DNA from 2 places in the Streptomyces sp. NPDC040432 genome. Region 2 is predicted to be linked to the other one. Evidence: riboswitches for the same ligand, from Rfam matches in the RefSeq annotation. Region 2 holds a riboswitch; the other holds the start of a gene.

Region 1 (11,474 bases), on a different contig from region 2:
AACACGGCCGGGCCCCGTCCGTCGACTACAGCGACGGGTACAGCGGGAACTTCGCGGCGAGCGCCGAGACGCGCGCCTTCAGGTCGGCGGCGTCGTACTCCGGCTTCAGCGCCTGCGCGATGATGTCGGCGACCTCGGTGAACGCCTCCGCGTCGAAACCGCGGGTGGCGAGCGCCGGCGTGCCGATCCGCAGGCCCGAGGTCACCATCGGCGGCCGCGGGTCGTTCGGGATGGCGTTCCGGTTGACCGTGATGCCGACCTCGTGGAGGCGGTCCTCGGCCTGCTGACCGTCGAGCTCCGAGTTGCGCAGGTCCACCAGGACCAGGTGCACGTCGGTGCCGCCGGTGAGGACGTCCACGCCCACGGCCTTGACGTCGTCCTGGACCAGGCGGGCGGCGAGGATCCGCGCGCCCTCAAGGGTGCGCACCTGGCGCTCCTTGAAGCCCTCCGAGGCCGCGATCTTGAAGGAGACGGCCTTCGCGGCGATCACGTGCTCCAGCGGGCCGCCCTGCTGGCCCGGGAAGACCGCGGAGTTGATCTTCTTGGCCAGCTCCTGCGTCGACAGGATGACGCCGCCGCGCGGACCACCGAGGGTCTTGTGCGTGGTGGTGGTGACGACGTGGGCGTGCGGCACCGGGTTCGGGTGCAGGCCCGCGGCGACCAGACCGGCGAAGTGCGCCATGTCGACCATCAGGTACGCGCCGACCTCGTCCGCGATGCGGCGGAAGGCGGCGAAGTCCAGCTGGCGCGGGTAGGCGGACCAGCCGGCGACGATCAGCTGCGGCTTGGACTCCTTGGCGAGGCGCTCGACCTCGGCCATGTCGACCTGGCCGTCGTCACCGACGTGGTACGGGACCACGTTGTAGAGCTTGCCGGAGAAGTTGATCTTCATGCCGTGGGTCAGGTGACCGCCGTGGGCCAGGTTCAGGCCCATGATCGTGTCGCCCGGCTTCAACAGCGCGAACATCGCGGCGGCGTTCGCCTGCGCACCGGAGTGCGGCTGCACGTTCGCGGCCTCGGCGCCGAAGAGCGCCTTGATCCGGTCGATCGCGATCTGCTCGACGACGTCGACGTGCTCGCAACCGCCGTAGTAGCGGCGGCCGGGGTAGCCCTCGGCGTACTTGTTGGTCAGGACCGAGCCCTGGGCCTCCATGACGGCGACGGGAGCGAAGTTCTCCGACGCGATCATTTCCAGGGTGGACTGCTGGCGCACGAGCTCGGCGTCGACGGCCGCGGCGACGTCGGGGTCGAGCTCGTGGAGGGGCGTGTTCAGTACGGACATCGAGATCCCCTGGGGTGTCAGTTGTCGGAGTGGGTGAGCGCGGCGTACTCCTCGGCCGAGAGCACGTCCTTGGGCTCGTCCGAGAGGCGCACCTTGAACAGCCAGCCACCCTCGAACGGGGCCGTGTTCACGAGGGCCGGGTCGTCCACGACGTCCTGGTTGGCCTCGACGACCTCGCCGGAGACGGGGGAGTACAGGTCGCTGACCGACTTGGTCGACTCCAGCTCGCCACAGGTCTCGCCCTCGGTGACGGTGTCGCCGACCGCGGGGAGCTGGGCGTAGACGACGTCACCGAGCGCGTTGGCCGCGAACTCCGTGATGCCGACCGTCGCGACGCCGTCCACGGCGTCCGACAGCCACTCGTGCTCCTTGGTGTAACGCAGCTGCTGGGGGTTGCTCATGACCTGATTCTCCTGGATGCGGGGGAGTGGATACGAACAGCGGTCTTGGTGGGTGAGACGGTACGAGACGGCGCCGTACGGGTGCCCGTACGGATGTCCGTGCCGCGATGCCGTGTGCGGGACTACTTCTGCCGCTTGTAGAACGGCAGGGCCACGACCTCGTACGGCTCATGCGTACCGCGAATGTCGACGCCCACGCCGGAGGTGCCGGGTGCGGCGTGCGCCGCGTCGACGTACGCCATCGCGATCGGCTTGCCCAGCGTCGGGGACGGGGCACCCGAGGTGACCTCGCCGATGACCTTGCCGTCGGAGACGACCGGGAAACCGGCGCGCGGGACGCGGCGGCCCTCGGCGATCAGGCCGACCAGCTTGCGCGGCGGGTTCGCGGCGGCCTTCTCGGCGGCGGCCTCCAGTGCGGCGCGGCCGACGAAGTCGCCCTCCTTCTCGAACTTCACGACCCGCCCCAGGCCCGCGTCGAACGGGGTGAGGGAGGTCGTCAGCTCGTGCCCGTACAGCGGCATGCCCGCTTCCAGGCGCAGGGTGTCGCGGCAGGACAGACCGGCCGGGACCAGGCCGACGCCCGCGCCCGCCTCGGTCAGCGCCTGCCACAGCTCCACGGCGTGCTCGGGGGCGACGAACAGCTCGAAGCCGTCCTCGCCGGTGTAGCCGGTGCGCGCGATCAGCGCGGGCACGCCCGCGACGGTGCCCGGCAGGCCCGCGTAGTACTTCAGGCCGTCCAGGTCGGCGTCCGTGAGGGACTTCAGGATGCCGGGGGACTCCGGGCCCTGGACGGCGATCAGCGCGTACGCGTCACGGTCGTCACGGACCTCGGCGTCGAAGCCGGCGGCGCGCTCGGTGATCGCGTCCAGCACGACCTGGGCGTTGGAGGCGTTGGCGACGACCATGAACTCGGTCTCGCCCAGGCGGTAGACGATCAGGTCGTCGAGGATCCCGCCGTCCTCCTGACAGATGTGCGTGTAGCGGGCGCGACCGACGCCGACGGTCGAGATGTTGCCGACCAGGGCGTGGTCCAGCACCTTGACGGCCTCGGGGCCGGTCAGGGTGATCTCGCCCATGTGGGACAGGTCGAACAGGCCGGCGCGGGTGCGCACGGCGTTGTGCTCGTCGCGCTCGCTGGCGTACCGCAGCGGCATGTCCCAGCCCGCGAAATCGGTCATGGTCGCACCGAGCGAACGGTGCAGCGCGTCGAGCGCGGTCAGGCGGGGGGCAGTGCTCATGGGTGTGGCTCCCGGGTCCCAGGGCATGACATGACGAGGACGATCCTCCCCATCTGTCATCGGAACCTGAGAGGTTCGCCGGGAGTTCCCACGCGTACGGGTCAACTCCACGGCTTGCACCTTGGGTGGAGCACGCTCCGACGACCGTCGGGGACGGTCGTGGCGCGGCTCGCTTTTCAGATCTGCCTCATCCACGCGGTACGGGGCCTGAGAGATTCAAGGGAGGTACTTGCTCCTTCGGCGCCCGGGCACGGCCTTGCGGCCCTGCCGGGACTCTCCCGCGCGGATTCAAGCGGCCGGTATGCAGTTGGTGTCCAGATGGCGCACATCATTGCACGGGACGTCCGGGACCGGGCCGCGGGGCCCGGAAGAAAGCCGAGAGCGGAACCGGGGGCGCCGGATTACCGTCTCTTTACACTCAGTGGGAAGGGGGCCCGTGCGGCCCCGTTTCGGGGGGAGACGCTGTGCGGAGGTTCGGAGTGGTCACCACGACGGGACCCGTCGACGGAAGCGCCGGAAGCACCGGAAGCACCGGAAGCGCGGGGATCGACGGTGTGCCGACCCAGCGGGGCGCGGGCGTGGACCCGCGCGTCGTCGAAGGTGTGGGGTCGGTCCGTGACCTGCGCGGTTCCGCCGTGCCCGGTCCGCAGCGGCTCGGCTGGCCGGCGGGCGACATCGTCGTGGTGTCCGGTCTGCCCGGCGGCGGGAAGAGCACGTTGATCAAGCGCGCGGCCGAAGGGGGCGGCATCGACTCCCAGGACGCCCGCGAGCGCTGGGAGCGCCGGATGCCGGCCGCGCTGCCGTACGCCGCGTACCGACCGCTGGTCCGCGCCGCCCACTACTGGGGACTGTGGCGCAAGCTGTCCTCCGGTGATTCCGTAGTGGTCCACGACTGCGGCACCCAGAGCTGGGTCCGCGGCCTGCTCGCCTCCGTGGCCCGCCGGCGGGGCGCCTCCCTGCACCTGCTGCTGCTCGACACCACCGCCGAGGAGGCCCTGTCCGGCCAGGCGGCGCGCGGGCGCCGGGTGTCCGCGTACGCCTTCGCCCGCCACCGCGGAGCCGTCCGCCGACTGCTCCGGGAGGCCGAGGCCGGGCGCCCGCCCGCCGGGTGCGCCTCGGTGACGCTCCTCGATCGCCGCTCGGCCGCCGCCGTGACCTCCATCGCGTTCCACGGCTGACTCCGGCCGGCCCGCCCGCAGCCGATAGCCTCGGCAGCACATCGGCGGGACCACACGGAGGGCAGGGGTACATGCAGGGCAGCGGCTGGCCGGCGAACGAGTTGGAGCAGGTGCTCGGGGCGGCGCTCGGGCAGACGGACGCCGGGGAGCGGATCCTGGAGGTGCTCGGGCGCAGCCCGATCTGGGTGCCGCTGCCCGAGGGCGGCGGCCCGGACCAGGGCAGCCTCAGCCTGCCGACCATGGTGATCGGCGGGGAGGCGTTCGTCCCCGTCTACAGCTCCGAGGCCCAGTTCCGGTTCTGCGCCGGCCCCGGCATGGACTTCGTGATCGCCCCGGCCGTGGAGTTCGCCCGCGGCCTGCCCCCGCAGCTCGGCATCGCCGTGAACCCGGAGGGGGCCGTCGGCGTGCCGCTGCCCCCGGCCGCCGTCGCCGAGCTGTGCCGCGCCGGGCGGAGCCCGCTCGACGGACCGGCCACCGGCGGCCGCGTACGGCTCTTCGAGCCCGACTGGCAGGAGGACCCCGTCGACTTCCTGGCCGCCGCCGCCGAGGAGTTCCGCGGCACCGGGGTGGTCGCCGCCGCCCACCGCTGCCTGGCCAGCGTGGAGGGCGGGGCCCCCGAGCTGTACGTCGGTGTCCGCCTGGTGGGATGGGACCCCGAGTTCCGCGGTGCCCCGCTGGAGGCCCTCGGACGTGCCCTCGCGCGCGTACCGGTGCCCTGGACCGTGCAGTTGATCCTGCTGGACGCCGCCGAGGACCCGGTCACGGAGTGGATTCGTGAGCGCGTACGCCCCTTCTACCTCCCGTAGCGCCGCTTAAGCTGGTTGGTACGTGTGGACGACGGGCGGACGAAGAGGGGTACCGGGTGAGTGCGTCAGGCACGGCCGCGGCCGGGCAGGTCGAGCACATGCTGCGCCAGGTGACTCCCGGGCGCTATGAGAGCTACGAGTCATTGCTGCACGCCCTCGCGGAGGGCCGGCTGTGGATGCTGTTGTGGCAGGGGCAGCCGGGCTCTCCGGACGCCCAGTACGGGGGCATGGAGGTCGAGGGACTCGGCTACGCGCCCTGCGTGACCTCGCCGCAGGAACTGGCCGCGAGCGGCTGGAACCGCGGCTACGAGGTGGTCACCGGCCGGGACATCGCCCGCGCCCTCTACCCGGACCGCTGGGGCCTGTGGGTCAACCCGCACGCCCAGGGCGGCGGCCTCGGCGTGCCGTGGGCCGACCTGCGCCGGATCGCCACCGGCCTGGACCGGATGCCGGCGGGCCCGCTGCGGCTCTCCGAGCCCTCCCTGGAGCTCCCGCAGTTCTACGGTCTGCTGACCCGCCACGCGCACCGCACGCCCGCCGTGCGCTCGCTGCGCCGCGCCTGGGTGCAGCCCTCGCTGGGGTCGGCGTACCTGGCGGTGGGCCTCGACCTCTACGACGCCTCGGCGCCCGCCCTGGAATCCGTACGGGAGATGATGCGGCAGTCGGTGGGGGCGGTGCCCGAGGGGGTGCCGGTGTGCACGGTCGCGCTGGCCGACGAGCACGACCCGGTGGCGATGTGGCTGCGCGCGCAGACCCGTCCGTTCTACGACCGGGAGGGTCAGGCGGCGGTCCACTGACGGGCGCCGGAGGCCGCCGGGACGTTTCCGGAGGGCTTTCACCAGGTCACCTACAGGGAATTCGGGCAGGCTGCCCGCACTCTGGGACGGACCCCTTCGACGGACTTCGAGCCGCCGGGAACCACGGTTCCCGGCGGCTCTCGTCTTGTCCGGATTTCGTCCCCGATGGGCGCCCAATAGGCGCACTCCTCCAGCGAGTTGGGCGCGATGTCCGGTTAGGTACCGAACGGCCGGTCTTGCTCCGCTGAGCCGACAGCGGAGTCCGGATAACGGGAACCGATGCGTCAGATCACGGTTGCGCATCCATTCATCTGCGGGTCTGGCGGCTGGTCGAGCGCCCGATGAAGACTCCCCACCCAAGAGCCGGTCAGTCCTGCGGGACCCGGTTCGGCACGTGGGCTTCGCTTGTTGTTCCGCACGGCACTTCCCGCACTTTCCGCACTTCAGCTGCTCCGCACCCTGCACTCCGCACGCGTTCTGCGTGTACCACGCACTCCGAGCGCCACTCCGCACCAACGCCGCCACAGCGGCGGGCATGGGCCGACCACCCGTCGGCCGAGAGGGGTCCCCACCACGATGACGGCACCACTGCACGACACGAGCGCGGAAACACCCGCACCCGTGTCCGTAGCCGACGTCCCTGCCAAAGCCATCGAAGGCCGTTCGCCCGGCCGCATCGCCTGGATGCGGCTCAAGCGTGACAAGGTCGCGCTGACCGGCGGCGTGGTCGTGATCCTGCTGATCCTGATCGCGGTGTTCGCACCGCAGATCGTGAGCCTGTTGGGCCACCCGCCCAACGAGTTCCACGAGGACATGATCGACCCGGACCTGGGCACGCCGATCGGCTCCTTCGGCGGAATGAGCTCCGAGTTCCTGCTGGGCGTCGAACCCACCAATGGCCGCGACGTGTTCAGCCGGATCGTCTACGGCGCCCGCATCTCGTTGGTCGTCGCGTTCCTCGCGGCCTTCGTGTCGGTCGTCATCGGCAGCTTCCTCGGCGCGCTGGCGGGCTTCCTCGGCGGCTGGGTGGACGGCGTCATCAGCCGCCTGATGGACCTGCTGCTGGCCTTCCCGCAGCTGCTCTTCACCATCGCGCTGGTCTCGGTCGTCCCGAACTCCCTGCTGGGATTCGAGGGTTCGGGCGTCCGCATGGGCGTGCTGATCGTCGTCATCGGCTTCTTCGGTTGGCCGTACATCGGCCGCATCGTCCGCGGTCAGACGATCTCCCTGAGGGAGCGCGAGTACGTCGAGGCGGCCCGCAGCCTGGGCGCCGGCCGCGGCTACATCCTGATCAAGGAGCTGCTGCCGAACCTGGTCGCGCCGATCCTCGTCTACGCGACGCTGATCATCCCGACCAACATCCTGACGGAAGCGGCCCTCAGCTTCCTCGGCGCCGGCGTCAAGCCGCCCACCGCCTCCTGGGGAAAGATGCTGTCCGACGCCATCCCCATCTACCAGGACGACCCCATGTACATGGTGGTCCCGGGTATCACGATCTTCATCACCGTCCTGGCGTTCAACCTCTTCGGGGACGGGCTGCGTGACGCACTCGACCCCAAGGGCAGCTGAACCGCTTCTCGATTCACCCACCTATGGAGGTTGGACAATAGTGATCCGCAGAAAGCAGGCACTCGCGATCACCGCCGTGATCGCCGCCCTGTCGCTGACCGCCGCGTGCGGTGGCGGCGACGACAAGAAGGCCGAGGGCAAGGCCGGTGACGGCGGAGCCGCGTTCAACGCGGCCACCACCGGGCTCGTGAACCCGTCGGACGCCAAGGGCGGGGAGCTCAAGCTCTGGTCGCCGCAGGACGTCGACTACCTCGACCCGGCGCGTGCCTACTACGGCTTCGTGTGGAACATGCAGCGCCTCTACGTGCGCCAGCTGCTCGCGTACGACAGCAAGCCGGGCGAGGCGGGCACCAAGCTGGTCCCGGACCTCGCCGAGGCCCTGCCGGTGCTCAGCAACGACGGCAAGACCTACACCGTCAAGCTCAAGGACGGCGTCAAGTTCGAGGACGGCACGCCGGTCACCTCGAAGGACATCAAGTACGGCATCGAGCGCGTCTTCGCGCAGGACGTGCTGTCCGGTGGTCCGACGTACCTGATCGACATCCTCGACCAGGGGCAGAAGTACCCCGGCCCGTACAAGGACACCGACCCGAACAAGATGGGTCTGAAGTCCGTCGAGACGCCGGACGACAAGACGGTCGTCTTCAACCTGGCGAGCGCCAACTCCGACTTCAGCTACCTGCTGGCCATGCCGTCCTCCTCGCCGGTCCCGGCGGCCAAGGACACGGGCGCCACCTACACCAACAAGCCGCTGTCGACCGGCCCTTACAAGGTGGAGAGCTTCACCGCGGGCAAGGGCGCCACCTTCGTGCGCAACGAGCACTGGGACCCGAAGACCGACACGATCCGCAAGGGCCTGCCGGACAAGGTCTCCTTCACGGTGACGACCAACCCGGACGACATGGACCAGCGCCTGCTGTCCGGTGACATCGACCTCGCGGTCGACGGCACGGGCATGCAGCAGGCCGGCAAGAACAAGGTCCTGAAGGACCCCAACCTCAAGAAGAACGCGGACAACCCGTTCACGGGCTACATCCGCTACTTCGCCTTCCCGCAGTCCGTCGCGCCGTTCGACAACATCGAGTGCCGCAAGGCCGTCATCTACGCGGCCGACCCGAAGTCGCTGCAGACCGCCCGCGGCGGCCCGACCAGCGGTGACCTCGGCGCCAACATGCTGCCGCCCGGCATCCCCGGCTCGGACAAGGCCTTCGACCCGTTCGGCCTGACGAAGGGCGAGCCGCAGGAGGCCAAGGCCAAGGAGGCCCTCGCGGCCTGTGGCAAGCCCGCCGGCTTCGAGACCACCATCGCCGTGCGCAACAACCGCGCGCCCGAGGTGAAGAGCGCGGAGTCGCTGCAGGCGGCCCTCGCCAAGGTCGGCATCAAGGCGACGATCGACCAGTACGACGGCAAGCTCTCCTCCTCCACGATCGGTTCGCCCGAGAACGTGAAGAAGAAGAACTACGGCATCATCGTGATGGGTTGGGGTGCCGACTACAACTCCGGCGCCGGCTTCCTCCAGCCCCTGGTCGACGGCTCGTTCATCCTGCCGAACGGCAACAACAACTACACCGAGCTGAACGACCCCGAGGTCAACGGTCTCTTCGACAAGGCCGCCTCCGCGGCCACGCCCGAGGCCGCCGCCCCGTTCTACACGGAGATCAACAAGAAGGTCATGGAGAAGGCGCTCTACCTGCCGATCAACTTCGACAAGGCCTTCGTCTACCACAACCCGCGCCTGACGAACGTCTACTTCAACGACTCCATGGGCAAGATCGACCTTGCCACGGTGGGCATCGCCGCCAAGTAGTCGCAAGGCCTGGTTCATAGCAACTCAGCACGCAAGTAAGTGCCTTCACCGCACATGCGCTAGTCCGAAGGGCAGGTGAAGGCCGCAGGCGGTGGCCGCCGTCCCCACGAGGGACGGCGGCCACCCGCCCCGGGCGGCCGACTGCAGTGCTCGTCTACCTCATACGGCGGCTGTTCAACGTCGCCGCCACGCTGCTGGTGGTCTCCGTGGTCACCTTCGGCATCTTCTTCGCGGTCCCGAAGCTGACCGGCAGCGATCCCGCGCTCATGTACGCCGGCCGCGAGACCAACGAGACCGCCCTGGCGGGCATCCGCGTGAAGATGGGCTTCGACAAGCCCATCTCCGAGCAGTACCTGCTCTTCCTCAAGGGCATCTTCGTCGGCCGCGACTACGACGGCGGCACGGACGTCACGCACTGCGCGGCGCCCTGCTTCGGCTACTCCTTCAAGACCGAGGCCCCCGTCTGGGAGACGATGATCGACCGCATGCCGGTCACCCTCTCGCTCGCCCTCGGCGCGGCTGTGATCTGGGTCATCGCCGGTGTGGCCACGGGCGTCGTCTCGGCGCTCAAGCGCCGCACCGCCATCGACCGGACCGTCATGGTCGGCGCCCTCGCCGGCGTCTCCCTGCCGATCTTCTTCACCGGCATGGTGGCCCCCGCGATCTTCGTCTACGGCCTCGGCTGGCTGGACGTCTCCAACTACCAGCCACTCACCGAGGATCCACTGGCCTGGCTCAACAGTCTGATCCTGCCCTGGATCACCCTGGCCTTCCTCTTCGCCGCGACCTACGCCCGCATCACCCGGGCGACCATGCTCGAAGTGCTCGGCGAGGACTACATCCGCACCGCCCGCGCCAAGGGCCTCAAGGAGGGCGTGGTCATCCGCAAGCACGCCCTGCGCTCCACGCTCACCCCGGTCGTCACCATGTTCGGCCTCGACCTGGGCGGACTCCTCGGCGGCGCGGTGCTCACCGAGACGACCTTCAACTTCCAGGGCCTGGGCACGGCCGCCGTGGCCGCCATCGGCGCCGGCGACCTCCCCGTGATCATGGGAGTGACCCTGCTCGCCGCGCTCTTCGTGGTGATGGCCAACCTGATCGTGGACCTGCTGTACGCCGTCATCGACCCGCGCGTGAGGCTGACGTGACCGAGAATCCCGCCTCCACCCCCACCGCCTCCGGCGGGCCCGCCTTCGTCCCCGAACAGGCCGGTCCGCGGGACGGCGCGTACCTCTCCGTACGCGACCTGCGGGTGCACTTCCCGACCGACGACGGCCTCGTGAAGTCCGTCGACGGGCTCTCCTTCGACCTGGAACGCGGCAAGACCCTCGGCATCGTGGGAGAGTCCGGTTCCGGCAAGTCGGTGACCTCGCTGGCCATCATGGGACTGCACCGCACCGGCAACGCCCGCAGCCGCCCGCACATCTCCGGCGAGGTCCGGCTCGACGGCGAGGACCTCGTCGCCGCCGACGCCGACCACGTGCGCAAGCTCCGCGGCCGCAAGATGGCGATGGTCTTCCAGGACCCGCTCTCGGCGATGCACCCGTACTACACGGTCGGCGCGCAGATCGTCGAGGCGTACCGCACCCACCACAAGGTCGACAAGAAGACCGCCCGCAAGCGGGCCGTCGAGATGCTCGACCGGGTCGGCATCCCCGAGCCGCACCGGCGCGTGGACGCGTACCCCCACGAGTTCTCCGGCGGCATGCGCCAGCGCGCGATGATCGCCATGGCGCTCGTCAACAACCCCGAACTGCTCATCGCGGACGAGCCGACCACCGCCCTGGACGTCACCGTCCAGGCGCAGATCCTGGACCTGATCCGCGACCTGCAGAAGGAGTTCGGCTCCGCGGTCATCATGATCACGCACGACCTCGGCGTGGTCGCCGAGATGGCCGACGAGATCCTCGTGATGTACGGCGGCCGGTGCATCGAGCGCGGCACCGCCGAGAAGGTGTTCTACGAGCCCCGGCACCCCTACACCTGGGGCCTGCTCGGCTCGATGCCGCGCATCGACCGCGACCAGACCGAGCGGCTCATCCCGGTCAAGGGTTCGCCCCCCAGCCTGATCAACATCCCGAGCGGCTGCGCCTTCAACCCGCGCTGCCCGTACGCCGACGTCCCCAAGGGCGGCATCACCCGCACCCAGCGGCCCGAGCTGGTCCAGGACGACAGCCGGCACTGGTCCGCCTGCCACATGTCGCAGGACGAGCGGACCCGGATCTGGACCGAAGAGATTGCGCCGAAGCTGTGACCGACATGAAGAAGGACGCCGCGAAGGACGCCGTGAAGGACCCCGCCGGGCGCGTCGCGCAGGCCACCGCCGAGGGATCCGACGCGGAGCCGCTGCTGAAGGTGACCGGGCTGGTCAAGCACTTCCCCATCAACAAGGGGTT
Region 2 (11,474 bases):
TCGCTCTCTCCCGAGGCCCAGGCCGCGGTGGAGGCGCTGCCGCCGGGTTCCGCTCTGCTGATCGTCCGGCGCGGCCCCAACTCGGGCAGCCGCTTCCTCCTCGACGGTGAGCTGACCACGGCGGGCCGGCACCCGCAGAGCGACATCTTCCTGGACGACGTCACCGTCTCCCGGCGGCATGTCGAGTTCCGCAGGGGCCAGGAGGGCGGCTTCACCGTCTCCGACGTGGGCAGCCTCAACGGCACGTACGTGAACCGCGAGCCGATCGACGCGGTCGCCCTGCACAACGGCGACGAGGTGCAGATCGGCAAGTACCGGCTGGTCTTCTACGCGAGCCTGCGGGGCATCTGACCCTTCCCCCGGACCCGGTCCGGGGGAACCACAGGGAAGGTTCCATGCTGCGTACCCCCACCGGCGGTGCCCCCAAGAGCGGCACCGCCGGCACTGTCGGCCAGGCCGGGCGGCTGGTGAGCATCGGTACGGTGCTCACCACGTTGCGCGACGAGTTCCCCGAAGTCACGATCTCGAAGATCCGCTTCCTGGAGGCGGAGGGGCTCGTCGAGCCCCGGCGCACGCCTTCCGGATACCGCAAGTTCAGCACCGGCGACGTGGAACGGCTCGGGCACATCCTGCGCCTCCAGCGGGACCACTACCTGCCGCTGAAGGTCATCCGGGAGCAGCTCGACGCGCTCGACCGGGGTGAGCAGATCCGCATCCCCGGGCCGACCGCCCACGGTGAGTCCGTCGATCCCGCGAGCCCGTCCGCCGTGTACGGCGAGGTGGGCCGGGAACGGCCGACCGTGCCGCGGGTGGGCCGGGCCGAGTTGATCGCCGCCGCGGAGGCGGACGAGGAGCGGCTCGCGGAGTGGGAGTCGTACGGCCTCATCTGTGAGGCCCCGGGCGGCGGGTTCGACGCGGAGACGGTCACCGTCGCCCGTCTGATCGCCGATCTCGGCCGGTTCGGCCTGGAGCCGCGCCACCTGCGCGCCATGAAGGCGTCGGCGGACCGCGAGGCCGGTCTGGTGGAACAGGTCGTGGCGCCGCTGCGCAGACACCGCAACCCCCAGACCAGGGCGCACGCGGAGGCGACGCTGAAGGAGCTCGCGGGCCTGTCCGTGCGGCTCCACGAGGCCCTCGTGCAGACCGCTCTCGGCGTCCGGTTGCGCTGACGGCGCTGGTCGGCGTGGGGCCCCGACTACCCAAACCGGCCGGGCAGGTCCTAGGGTTGCTGTGTGAACGAGCTCGACGTTGTGGGTGTCCGGGTGGAAATGCCCTCCAACCAGCCGATCGTGCTCCTACGTGAAGTGGGAGGCGATCGGTACCTCCCCATCTGGATCGGTCCTGGGGAGGCTACCGCCATTGCCTTCGCCCAGCAGGGAATGGCCCCTGCCCGGCCGCTGACGCACGACCTGTTCAAGGACGTGTTGGAAGCGGTCGGTGAGGAACTCACCGAGGTCCGGATCACGGATCTGCGGGAGGGTGTCTTCTACGCGGAGCTGGTCTTCGCCAGCGGGGTCGAGGTGAGCGCGAGGCCTTCCGACGCGATAGCGCTGGCCCTGCGGACGGGGACGCCGATCTACGGCAGTGACGGTGTGCTCGATGACGCCGGAATCGCCATTCCCGACGAACAGGAGGACGAGGTGGAGAAGTTCCGCGAGTTCCTCGACCAGATCTCACCGGAGGACTTCGGCACCGGCCCACAGTGAGGCTCGCGGAGGAACGCGCCGTGAAACGCGGCCGCGTCATCCACCGGGAACCTCCAGCCCATTCGAGTAGCCTTTCCCCGCAACGGGGTACGGGAAACCACTCTCAGGGTGATTATCACTCGGCGTGCCGAGTGTGGCGATCGTTGACGCACCCCTGGTCACTGCCTACCTTCAAGGTGGGCAGGTCAAGGACGGAGGGTCGGCGTGAGGATCACGGGCGACGGTACGACCGGGGGCACCCCCGCACGGAGTGATGGTGGGCCGTACCCGCTGTACGGCGGCGCGGCCGGGCCCGCGCACCGTCAGCCGGCGTCCACGCCGGTCGGACCGGTGGGCGACGCCCCGGTGCCCGAGCAGGTCGGCTACCGCGGGCCCACGGCGTGTGCCGCGGCGGGCATCACGTACCGGCAGCTCGACTACTGGGCGCGGACGGGGCTGGTGGAGCCGAGCGTCCGACCCGCGTACGGATCCGGCACACAGCGGCTGTACAGCTTCCGCGACGTCGTGGTCCTCAAGATCGTCAAGCGTTTCCTGGACACCGGGGTGGCGTTGCAGAGCATCCGCACCGCCGTGCAGCACCTGCGGGACCGGGAATTCCAGGACCTGGAGAGCATGACGCTGATGAGCGACGGCGCGACCGTGTACGAGTGCACCTCGCCGGACCAGGTGGTGAGCCTGCTCCAGGGCGGGCAGGGAGTCTTCGGCATCGCGGTGGGTGTCGTCCGGCGCGACGTGGAGAACGCCCTGTCGCAGTTGCACGGGGAGCGCGTGGACACGGGCGAGACCCTCGTCGGCCACAACCCCACCGACGAGCTGGCCGCGCGCCGGAACCGGGCCGGCTGACCGGTCGTACCGGACGGCCGGCCCGAGGGGGCGGACGCCGCCCCGCACCGGTCGCGGGGACGGCCGGCGCCGCGTTGGCCACCGCGATGTCAGTGCCGTAGGGCAGCATCGGGCTGTGAGATCCGCGCCGACCATCCTGCACCTGGACATGGACGCCTTCTACGCCTCCGTGGAGCAGGCGTCGAAACCCAGCCTGCGCGGGAAGGCCGTGATCGTCGGGGGGCTCGGACCGCGCGGTGTGGTGGCCACCGCCTCCTACGAGGCCCGGCGGTTCGGCGTCCATTCGGCGATGCCGATGGCGCAGGCCCGCCGGCTCTGCCCTAACGGGGCCTGCCTCGTTCCCCGCTTCAGCCTCTACCGTGAGGTCAGCGAACTGGTCATGGGGCTGCTCAGGGAGCTGTCCCCGCTGGTCGAGCCGCTCAGCCTGGACGAGGCCTTCGTGGACCTGGAGGCGGGCTCCGCCGCCTTCGACGCGGCCGGGGCCAGGGCCGTGGGGGAGCGGCTGCGGGCCGAGATCACGGCCGCGACGGGCCTCAGCGGCTCCGTGGGGCTCGCGGGGTCGAAGATGCTCGCCAAGGTGGCCTCCGAGGAGGCGAAGCCGGACGGACTGCTGCTCATCGAACCCGGCACCGAACGGGAACTGCTCGCGCCGATGTCGGTGCGGACCCTGCCCGGGGTGGGGCCGGCGACCGGGGAGCACCTGCGCCGGGCCGGGATCACCACCGTCGGGGAGCTCGCCGAAGCCGGTGAGGACGAGCTGGTGCGGATGGTGGGCAAGGCGCACGGGGCGGGGCTGTACCGGATGGCGCTGGGGCTGGACGACCGGCCCGTGGTCGCGGAGCGCGACGCGAAGTCCGTATCGGTGGAGGACACCTTCGACGTGGACCTGCACGACCGGGTACGGATCCGGCACGAGGTGCAGCGGCTCGCGGACCGGTGCGTGGGCCGACTGCGGGCCTCCGGGCACTCGGGTCGCACCATCGTCCTCAAGGTACGGCGCTACGACTTCTCGACGCTGACCCGCTCCGAAACCCTGCGGGGCCCGACGGACGACCCCGCCGTGGTGCGGGAGGCCGCCGCGCGGCTGCTGGAGGGGGTGGACACCACGGGCGGCGTCCGGCTGCTCGGGGTCGGGGTGACGGGCCTCGCGGACTACACCCAGGAGGACCTCTTCGCCCAGGTGCGCGCCGCCGAGGCGGACGGGGAGCCGGACGGAGCGGAGGAGCACGGGGCCGTTGCGCCGGACGGGGCGGACGGGCCCTCCGGGGGCGCGGACGCCGGGGAGGACGGCGTGGCCGAAGGGGCCGGCGGAGTCACGGGTTCGGACGGTGCGAGCGGTGCGGGTGGCGCCGGCGGGGCCGTGGCGGCGTCCGCCGGCTCCGAGGGCGGCGCGGTGCGGCACTGGGCGGCAGGGAGTGACGTACGGCACGCCGTCCACGGGCCCGGCTGGGTCCAGGGGAGCGGTGTGGGGCGTGTGACCGTACGGTTCGAACAGCCCGGTGCCCCACCCGGCCGGGTCCGTACCTTCCGGGTGGACGACCCCGAACTGCAGCCGTCCGATCCGCTGCCGCTGGTGGGTACCGCCCGGGTGCGGTGACCGCGCGGGTCACTGCACCTGGCTCCCTCCGGTCCGTCGGCCGGTGTCGCGACGGCGCTTCTTGGCGGGCGGGGGCGGCTGGTGCCGGAACTCCGAGGGGAGGACCACGTCGAGCCCGTAGTGGTGGTAGAGCTGGAGCTCCTGCTCGGGGGAGAGGTGCCGGCCGACCCCGAAATCGGGGGCGTCCTTGATGAGGGAGCGTTCGAACGGCACGCGCAGGGCGTCGTCCACCACCTCGCTGGGCTCCAGCGGGACGAAGGCGTCCCGGCCGAAGAGGCCGGTCCGCACGGCGGCCCACTCCGGTACGCCCGTGGCGTCGTCGAGGTAGACCTCGTCCACGGTGCCGATCTTGGCGCCGTTGCGGTCGAATGCCTTGCGGCCGATCAGGCTGCGCGGATCGATGTCGGTCTGCACGGTCCCTCCACTTGGTCGCAACTCCATCCGTAATCACTACAAAAGTGCATAACCGCAGACGGGGCCACTCGACGGAGGCTCCAGATCCTCGCTGGTAGGCTGGGTGACGGCTGTTGACCCTGTGCGGGAGAGTCCTCTGAGTGAGTTGGACGGAGGCGCCGAAGGAGCAAATCCTCCCCGGAATCTCTCAGGCATACGTACCGCACGTGAAGAGGCCACTCTGGAAAGCAGGGGCGGTGCCGGGACGCAGTACCGGCTCCTCTCCTCACCGACGGTGAAAGCCGGACCCCGTGGGCGATCCCCGCGTGGCCCGGTGAAGCTCTCAGGTTGAGATGACAGAGGGGGAGGCCGTCCGGGTGCCCGCGCCGTGGTGCCCCTCGCAGGTCATACGACCAGGAGGCCTCCGTCATGACCGCCAACCGCATTCCGCTCTCCCAGCTGGAGCGAGGCATCCCCTTCGAGCAGCGCCACATCGGCCCGGACGCCGAGGCGCAGGCGAAGATGCTCGCCCACGTGGGCTACGGCTCCCTGGACGAACTCACCGCCGCCGCCGTACCGGATGTGATCAAGACCGCCGACGCGCTGAACCTGCCCGAGGCGCGGACCGAGGCGGAGGTGCTCGCCGAGCTCCGATCGCTCGCCGACCGCAACCAGGTCCTGTCCCCGATGATCGGCCTCGGTTACTACGGCACCTTCACCCCGCCGGTGATCCTGCGCAACGTCATGGAGAACCCGGCCTGGTACACGGCGTACACGCCCTACCAGCCGGAGATCTCGCAGGGTCGCCTGGAAGCCCTGCTGAACTTCCAGACCGTCGTCGCCGACCTGACCGGTCTGCCGACCTCCGGCGCCTCCCTCCTGGACGAGGGCACCGCCGCCGCCGAGGCCATGTCCCTCGCCCGTCGCGTCGGCAAGGTCAAGGGCGGCGTCTTCCTGATCGACGCCGACGCGCTCCCGCAGACCATCGCGGTGATCGAGACCCGCGCCGAGCCCACGGGCGTCGAGGTCGTCGTCGCCGACCTGTCGGACGGCATCCCCGCCGAGATCGCCGAGCGCGGCGTCTTCGGCGTGCTGCTCCAGTACCCCGGCGCCTCCGGCGCCGTGCGCGAGATCAAGCCGGTCATCGACCAGGCGCACGAGCTCGGTGCCGTCGTCACCGTCTCCGCCGACCTGCTCGCCCTGACCCTGCTGACCTCGCCGGGCGAGCTGGGTGCGGACATCGCCGTCGGCACCACCCAGCGCTTCGGCGTCCCGATGGGCTTCGGCGGACCGCACGCCGGCTACATGGCCGTCCAGGCCAAGCACGCCCGCTCCCTGCCGGGCCGCCTCGTCGGCGTCTCCGTGGACGCGGACGGCAACAAGGCGTACCGGCTGGCGCTGCAGACCCGTGAGCAGCACATCCGCCGTGAGAAGGCCACCAGCAACATCTGTACCGCGCAGGTGCTGCTCGCCGTCATGGCGGGCATGTACGCCGTCTACCACGGGCCGGACGGCCTGCGGACGATCGCCCGCCGCACCCACCGGTACGCCACGCTGCTCGCCGCGGGTCTGACGGCCGGCGGCGTCGAGGTCGTGCACGGCTCGTACTTCGACACGATCACCGCCCGGGTGCCCGGCAAGGCCGCCGAGGTCGTCGCCGCCGCCCGTGAGGCCGGCGTCAACCTCTTCCAGGTCGACGCCGACCTGGTCTCCGTCGCCTGCGACGAGACCACCCTGCGCGCCGACATCGAGGCCGTCTGGGGCGCCTTCGGGGTCGACGCCGACCTGGAGGCCCTGGACGGGACCACGGCCGAGACCCTCCCCGAGGGCCTGCTGCGCTCGGACGAGGTCCTGACCCACCCGGTCTTCCACCAGCACCGCTCCGAGACCGCGATGCTGCGCTACCTGCGCAAGCTCTCGGACAAGGACTACGCGCTGGACCGCGGCATGATCCCGCTGGGCTCCTGCACGATGAAGCTCAACGCGACCACCGAGATGGAGCCGGTGACCTGGCCCGAGTTCGGCCAGCTGCACCCGTTCGCCCCGGTCGAGCAGGCGGAGGGCTACCTCACGCTCATCACCGAGCTGGAGGAACGACTCTGCGAGGTCACCGGCTACGACAAGGTCTCCATCCAGCCGAACGCCGGCTCCCAGGGTGAGCTCGCCGGTCTGCTGGCCGTCCGCGCCTACCACCGGGCGAACGGCGACGAGCAGCGCACCATCTGCCTCATCCCGTCCTCGGCGCACGGCACCAACGCCGCGAGCGCCGTGATGGCCGGCATGAAGGTCGTCGTCGTCAGGACGGCGGACGACGGCGAGGTGGACGCGGCCGACCTGCGCGCCAAGATCGAGCAGTACCGCGACGAGCTCGCCGTGCTGATGATCACCTACCCGTCGACGCACGGTGTGTTCGAGGAGCACGTCGCCGACATCTGCGCCCAGGTCCACGAGGCCGGTGGTCAGGTGTACGTCGACGGCGCCAACCTGAACGCCCTGGTGGGCCTGGCCAAGCCGGGTCACTTCGGCGGCGACGTCTCGCACCTGAACCTGCACAAGACCTTCTGCATCCCGCACGGCGGCGGCGGCCCCGGCGTGGGCCCGGTCGGCGTCCGGGCGCACCTCGCCCCGTACCTGCCGAACCACCCGCTCCAGCCGACGGCCGGTCCCGAGACGGGCGTCGGCCCGATCTCGGCCGCTCCGTGGGGCTCGGCCGGCATCCTGCCGATCTCCTGGTCGTACGTACGCCTGATGGGTGGTGAGGGTCTCAAGCGAGCCACCCAGGTGGCGGTACTGGGCGCGAACTACATCGCCAAGCGTCTGGAGCCGCACTACCCGGTGCTGTACACCGGCCCGGGCAACCTGGTCGCGCACGAGTGCATCATCGACCTGCGTCCGCTGTCGAAGGCGACGGGTGTGAGCGTCGACGACATCGCCAAGCGTCTGATCGACTACGGCTTCCACGCGCCGACGATGTCCTTCCCGGTCGCCGGCACGCTGATGATCGAGCCGACGGAGTCCGAGGACCTCGCGGAGATCGACCGTTTCTGCGACGCGATGATCGCGATCCGCGGCGAGATCGACCGGGTCGCGGGCGGCGAGTGGCCGGCGGACGACAACCCCCTCGCCAACTCCCCGCACACCGCGGCGTCGCTGGGCGGCGAGTGGAACCACCCGTACACCCGCGACGAGGCCGTCTTCCCGGCCGGTGTCTCGCCCGCGGAGAAGTACTGGCCGCCGGTGCGCCGGATCGACGGCGCCTTCGGCGACCGGAACCTGGTGTGCTCCTGCCCGCCGCTGGACGAGTACGACAACTGATCCCGCGCGAGCGGTGACGGCCCGCCGAACCGTACGGTCGGCGCGCCGGAAGGGGCCGTTCCCGGAGCACATGCTCCGGGAACGGCCCCTTCTTCGTCGGGTCCGGTCAGGCCGCCGCGAGCGGGCGGTGTGGCGCGATGATCTGGCCGTCCGGCAGGAGTTCACCGGTGTCCTCGAAGAGGAGGACGCCGTTGCACAGCAGGCTCCAGCCCTGCTCCGGGTGGTTGGCCACCGGGCGCGCGGCCTCCCGGTCGGCGGATTCTGATGACGGGCAGGCAGGCTGGTGCTGGCACATGGATGCGTTCTTTCGCTGCGGTGTGGTCTGTTCGCTACGGCTCGATGCGTGATTCATGGCCGTCCCCCTGGGTCGTCCCCGCACCTGCGGGGAGGATGGGCTCAGTCTTCCCCCAGGACGGCTGCTTCGCAGGTATTTCCCGGCAGCTGTCCTCATGGATTGAGGACGCATCACCCGTGCGGGCGGTTCAGGCCAACTCCCCTGTCATTTCGGATGGTTCGCGAGTGGCCCGAGCGGACTAGGCCGAATGGGTCGTCCGGGTGGCTGTGGTCAGGCCGCCGGAGCGGCTACGGGAGGCGGCACGGGAGGGGCCTGGCGGGTCAGCCGGTGCGTCAGTACGGGCAGTAGTTCGGACACGGTGTGCGGCCTGAAGGCGGCGATGCCGGGAGGTGCCGGGGCGAGCGGAACCAGCAGGTCGGCGGCGGCGGGCAGGCCGGCCGCCGCGTCGGCGCCGACCGCGCCGTGCAGCCACAGGGTCAGCATGTACAGCTCCGGTACGGACAGTAGGCGCGGCTGGTAGCCCGTCGCCATCGACTCCGCCTGGCGCAGGGCGCGTTCGGTGGCGGTGACGTAGGGGCCCTCGAAGAAGTGGGAGAAGGCCCAGCCGTCCGCCGTGAGGCGGGTGTCGGCCGCGGCGACGAACCGGTCCCCGCTGCGGATCAGGAACCGCCACGCGGTGAGCCGGGTGCGCGGGGGCCTTCCGCCGGCAGCGAGGTTGGACGTGTGGAGCCGGTCGATCACGTGCACGGGAAGGGGAAGCTCGGCGGTCAACGGGCCCTGGACCGTGCGCAGGGCCGGAGTGTGCGCCTCGTGGACGGCGGTGGGGGAACCGAGTGCCGCGAGGACGCTGCGCAGGGCGGGCGCGGGAGCCGGAGGGACATGCAGCGGCATGGTGGGTCGCCTCTCACTTGGGAGACCTGTGGTGCGGGGGAAGGAACGGGACGGCGCTGTCGCATTCTGGGGTCAGAGGGGGGCTGAGGGGCAATGACCGCGCGCCAACTCTCTGCCTCGATTGCGGAGTTTATACGACACGTGTTCACGCAGTGTTTCGGCTAGCTGTCCCTGCTATTGCCGACAAGTCGCTTACCGGTCCCGCTGCGATGCCATTCGTGCCGCCTGAGCGCAGACCTGACGCGCTGACCTCGGAGGCTACCTGAAGGGGGCTCGGCTGGAAAGCATCGGTTATCCGAAACCGGCAAAGTCGACGCGGAATTTGCATAGGGCGAGTTGCCAGGTGAATGTGCCGAAGCGCCCATCCGGCCATACCGGCGCGCGCTGCTGTCCGAGGGGCGGTCACCCGCGTTATCGATCACGGCCCTTGGGCATCATCGACCGTACATGCGCGCCCGGGTGCACTCGGCCGGGCCTGGAGGAGGGACGCCTCGATGGGGGAGAAGGTCGTGGCAGGCGGATTCGACCTGTCCGATCGGCAACGGTATCGGAGGAAGCTTCACGAGTGCCTGGAGGGACTGGAGCGGCTTCTGGCGGAGAAGAGGTTCGATCGCCCCAAGAACATGATGGGGCTGGAGATCGAATTGAATCTCGCGGGTGCCGACGGTTTGCCGCGAATGGTGAATGCCCAGGTCTTGGAGCGGATTGCCAGCCCCGATTTCCAGACCGAACTCGGATTGTTCAACCTTGAGGTCAACGTACTTCCCCACCGGCTCGACGGCCGGGTATTCGACCAGCTCGCGGAGGAGCTGAGCGCGGGGCTCCACTACGCCCACCGGCAGGCCGCGGAGATCGACGCGGGGGTGGTGATGATCGGGATCCTGCCGACCCTCTCCCGCGCGGACCTGGCGCCGGCCAACCTCTCGGCGGTGGACCGCTACTCGCTGCTGAACGAGCAGATCCTGATGATGCGGGGTGAGGACTTCACCCTCGACATCGACGGTGTGGAGCGGCTGACCTGGAGCACCGGGTCGATCGTGCCGGAGGCCGCCTGCACCTCCGTACAGCTCCACCTCCAGGTGACTCCGGCGAGGTTCGCGGACGTGTGGAACGCGGCGCAGGCGGTGACCGCCGTACAGATAGCGGTCGGCGCCAACTCGCCCTTCCTGTTCGGGCGAGAGCTGTGGCGCGAGTCCCGGCCGCCGCTCTTCACGCAGGCCACCGACACCCGGCCGCCCGAGCTCCAGGCCCAGGGCGTACGGCCGCGGACCTGGTTCGGGGAGCGGTGGGTGGATTCGGCGTACGAGCTGTTCGCCGAGAACCTCCGCTACTTCCCCGCGCTGCTGCCGATCTGCGACGAGGAGGAGCCGCTGCGGGTCCTGGCCGACGGAGGCGTGCCGAACCTTCAGGAACTGGTCCTGCACAACGGCACGGTCTACCGCTGGAACCGGCCCGTCTACGGGGTCGCCGACGGGGTGCCGCACCTGCGCGTGGAGAACCGGGTGCTGCCGGCCGGGCCGACCGTCGCCGACGTCGTCGCCAACGCGGCCTTCTACTACGGGCTCGTACGCACCCTCGCCGACGAACCTCGCCCGGTGTGGACCCGGATGCCGTTCGCCGAGGCGGAGGCCAACTTCGACGCGGCCTGCCGGTACGGGATCGACGCCCGACTGCGCTGGCCCCGCCGCGGGCGGGCCGGCGGGCTGGTGAGCGTACCCGCGGTGAGGCTGGTGCTGGACGAGCTGCTGCCGATGGCCGCGGCCGGCCTGGACGCGTGGGGGATCGAGGCCGCGGACCGGGACCACTACCTGGGGATCATCGAGGAACGTTGCCGGCGGCGGGTGAACGGGGCGACCTGGCAGGTGGACACCTACCACCGGGCCCGCGCCGGCGGGCTCGACCGGGACGCGGCGCTCGCCGCGACCACCCGCCGGTACAGCGAGCTGATGCACCTGGGCGACCCCGTGCACACCTGGCCCGTCGGAATCGCGGAACGGGAGGTGGACGCCGCGACGGTGGCCGGCCGCTGACCGGACCGTCCTTCCGGGCGGGCCCCCGCGGTCCTCGTCCGTCGCTCCCGCACCCCCCGATTCCGCCGCGATCATCCCCTCCCGTCGCCGAGGAGGCAGTATGGGGTGATCGGAACAGGACGTCGCGGCGGGATGGCTCGCAGCGGGACGGCGGGACGGGAGTCGGGCGTGCGCGCGGAGCCGGTGGTGGTGGAGCTCGACGAGGACGAGCGGCGTCGGGGTGTCCTGCGCACCGAGACGCTGCTCGTGCTCGCGCTGTCGTTGGGCGCGAGCGGGGTCTCCGCGCTGATCAGTTTCATCGGCTCGCTCACCAAGCCGGGCGGCCTGAAGGACCAGGCCGCCACGCTCAACGGCTCGTACGCGCCCGGCCGGCCCTGGCTGGACCTGGCCTGGCAGCTGTTCGG

The links. Region 2 has a riboswitch for glycine ahead of gcvP (aminomethyl-transferring glycine dehydrogenase). Riboswitches for the same ligand answer to the same signal wherever they lie in the genome.
Region 1: linked by a shared signal. The riboswitch ahead of gcvT (glycine cleavage system aminomethyltransferase GcvT) and the one ahead of gcvP (aminomethyl-transferring glycine dehydrogenase) in region 2 are both predicted to bind glycine.

Annotation. Positions count from the first base shown of each region.
Region 1 is NZ_JBVIVP010000025.1:32,537-44,010, forward strand. It holds gene glyA (serine hydroxymethyltransferase) at 26-1,282, opposite strand; gene gcvH (glycine cleavage system protein GcvH) at 1,300-1,683, opposite strand; gene gcvT (glycine cleavage system aminomethyltransferase GcvT) at 1,806-2,921, opposite strand; glycine riboswitch at 3,108-3,212, opposite strand; gene ACZ58N_RS32835 (AAA family ATPase) at 3,476-4,099, shown strand; gene ACZ58N_RS32840 (enhanced serine sensitivity protein SseB) at 4,171-4,905, shown strand; gene ACZ58N_RS32845 (enhanced serine sensitivity protein SseB C-terminal domain-containing protein) at 4,962-5,702, shown strand; gene ACZ58N_RS32850 (ABC transporter permease) at 6,279-7,271, shown strand; gene ACZ58N_RS32855 (ABC transporter substrate-binding protein) at 7,312-9,078, shown strand; gene ACZ58N_RS32860 (ABC transporter permease) at 9,225-10,226, shown strand; gene ACZ58N_RS32865 (ABC transporter ATP-binding protein) at 10,325-11,332, shown strand; gene ACZ58N_RS32870 (ABC transporter ATP-binding protein) at 11,329-11,474, shown strand, end outside.
Region 2 is NZ_JBVIVP010000001.1:806,433-817,906, reverse strand. It holds gene ACZ58N_RS03710 (FHA domain-containing protein) at 1-351, shown strand, start outside; gene ftsR (transcriptional regulator FtsR) at 396-1,169, shown strand; gene ACZ58N_RS03700 (bifunctional nuclease family protein) at 1,233-1,706, shown strand; gene ACZ58N_RS03695 (MerR family transcriptional regulator) at 1,911-2,549, shown strand; gene ACZ58N_RS03690 (DNA polymerase IV) at 2,665-4,146, shown strand; gene ACZ58N_RS03685 (PRC-barrel domain-containing protein) at 4,156-4,560, opposite strand; glycine riboswitch at 4,675-4,773, shown strand; glycine riboswitch at 4,774-4,909, shown strand; gene gcvP (aminomethyl-transferring glycine dehydrogenase) at 4,969-7,854, shown strand; gene ACZ58N_RS03675 (DUF5999 family protein) at 7,961-8,149, opposite strand; gene ACZ58N_RS03670 (hypothetical protein) at 8,420-9,040, opposite strand; gene ACZ58N_RS03665 (glutamate-cysteine ligase family protein) at 9,535-11,070, shown strand; gene ACZ58N_RS03660 (CPBP family intramembrane glutamic endopeptidase) at 11,203-11,474, shown strand, end outside.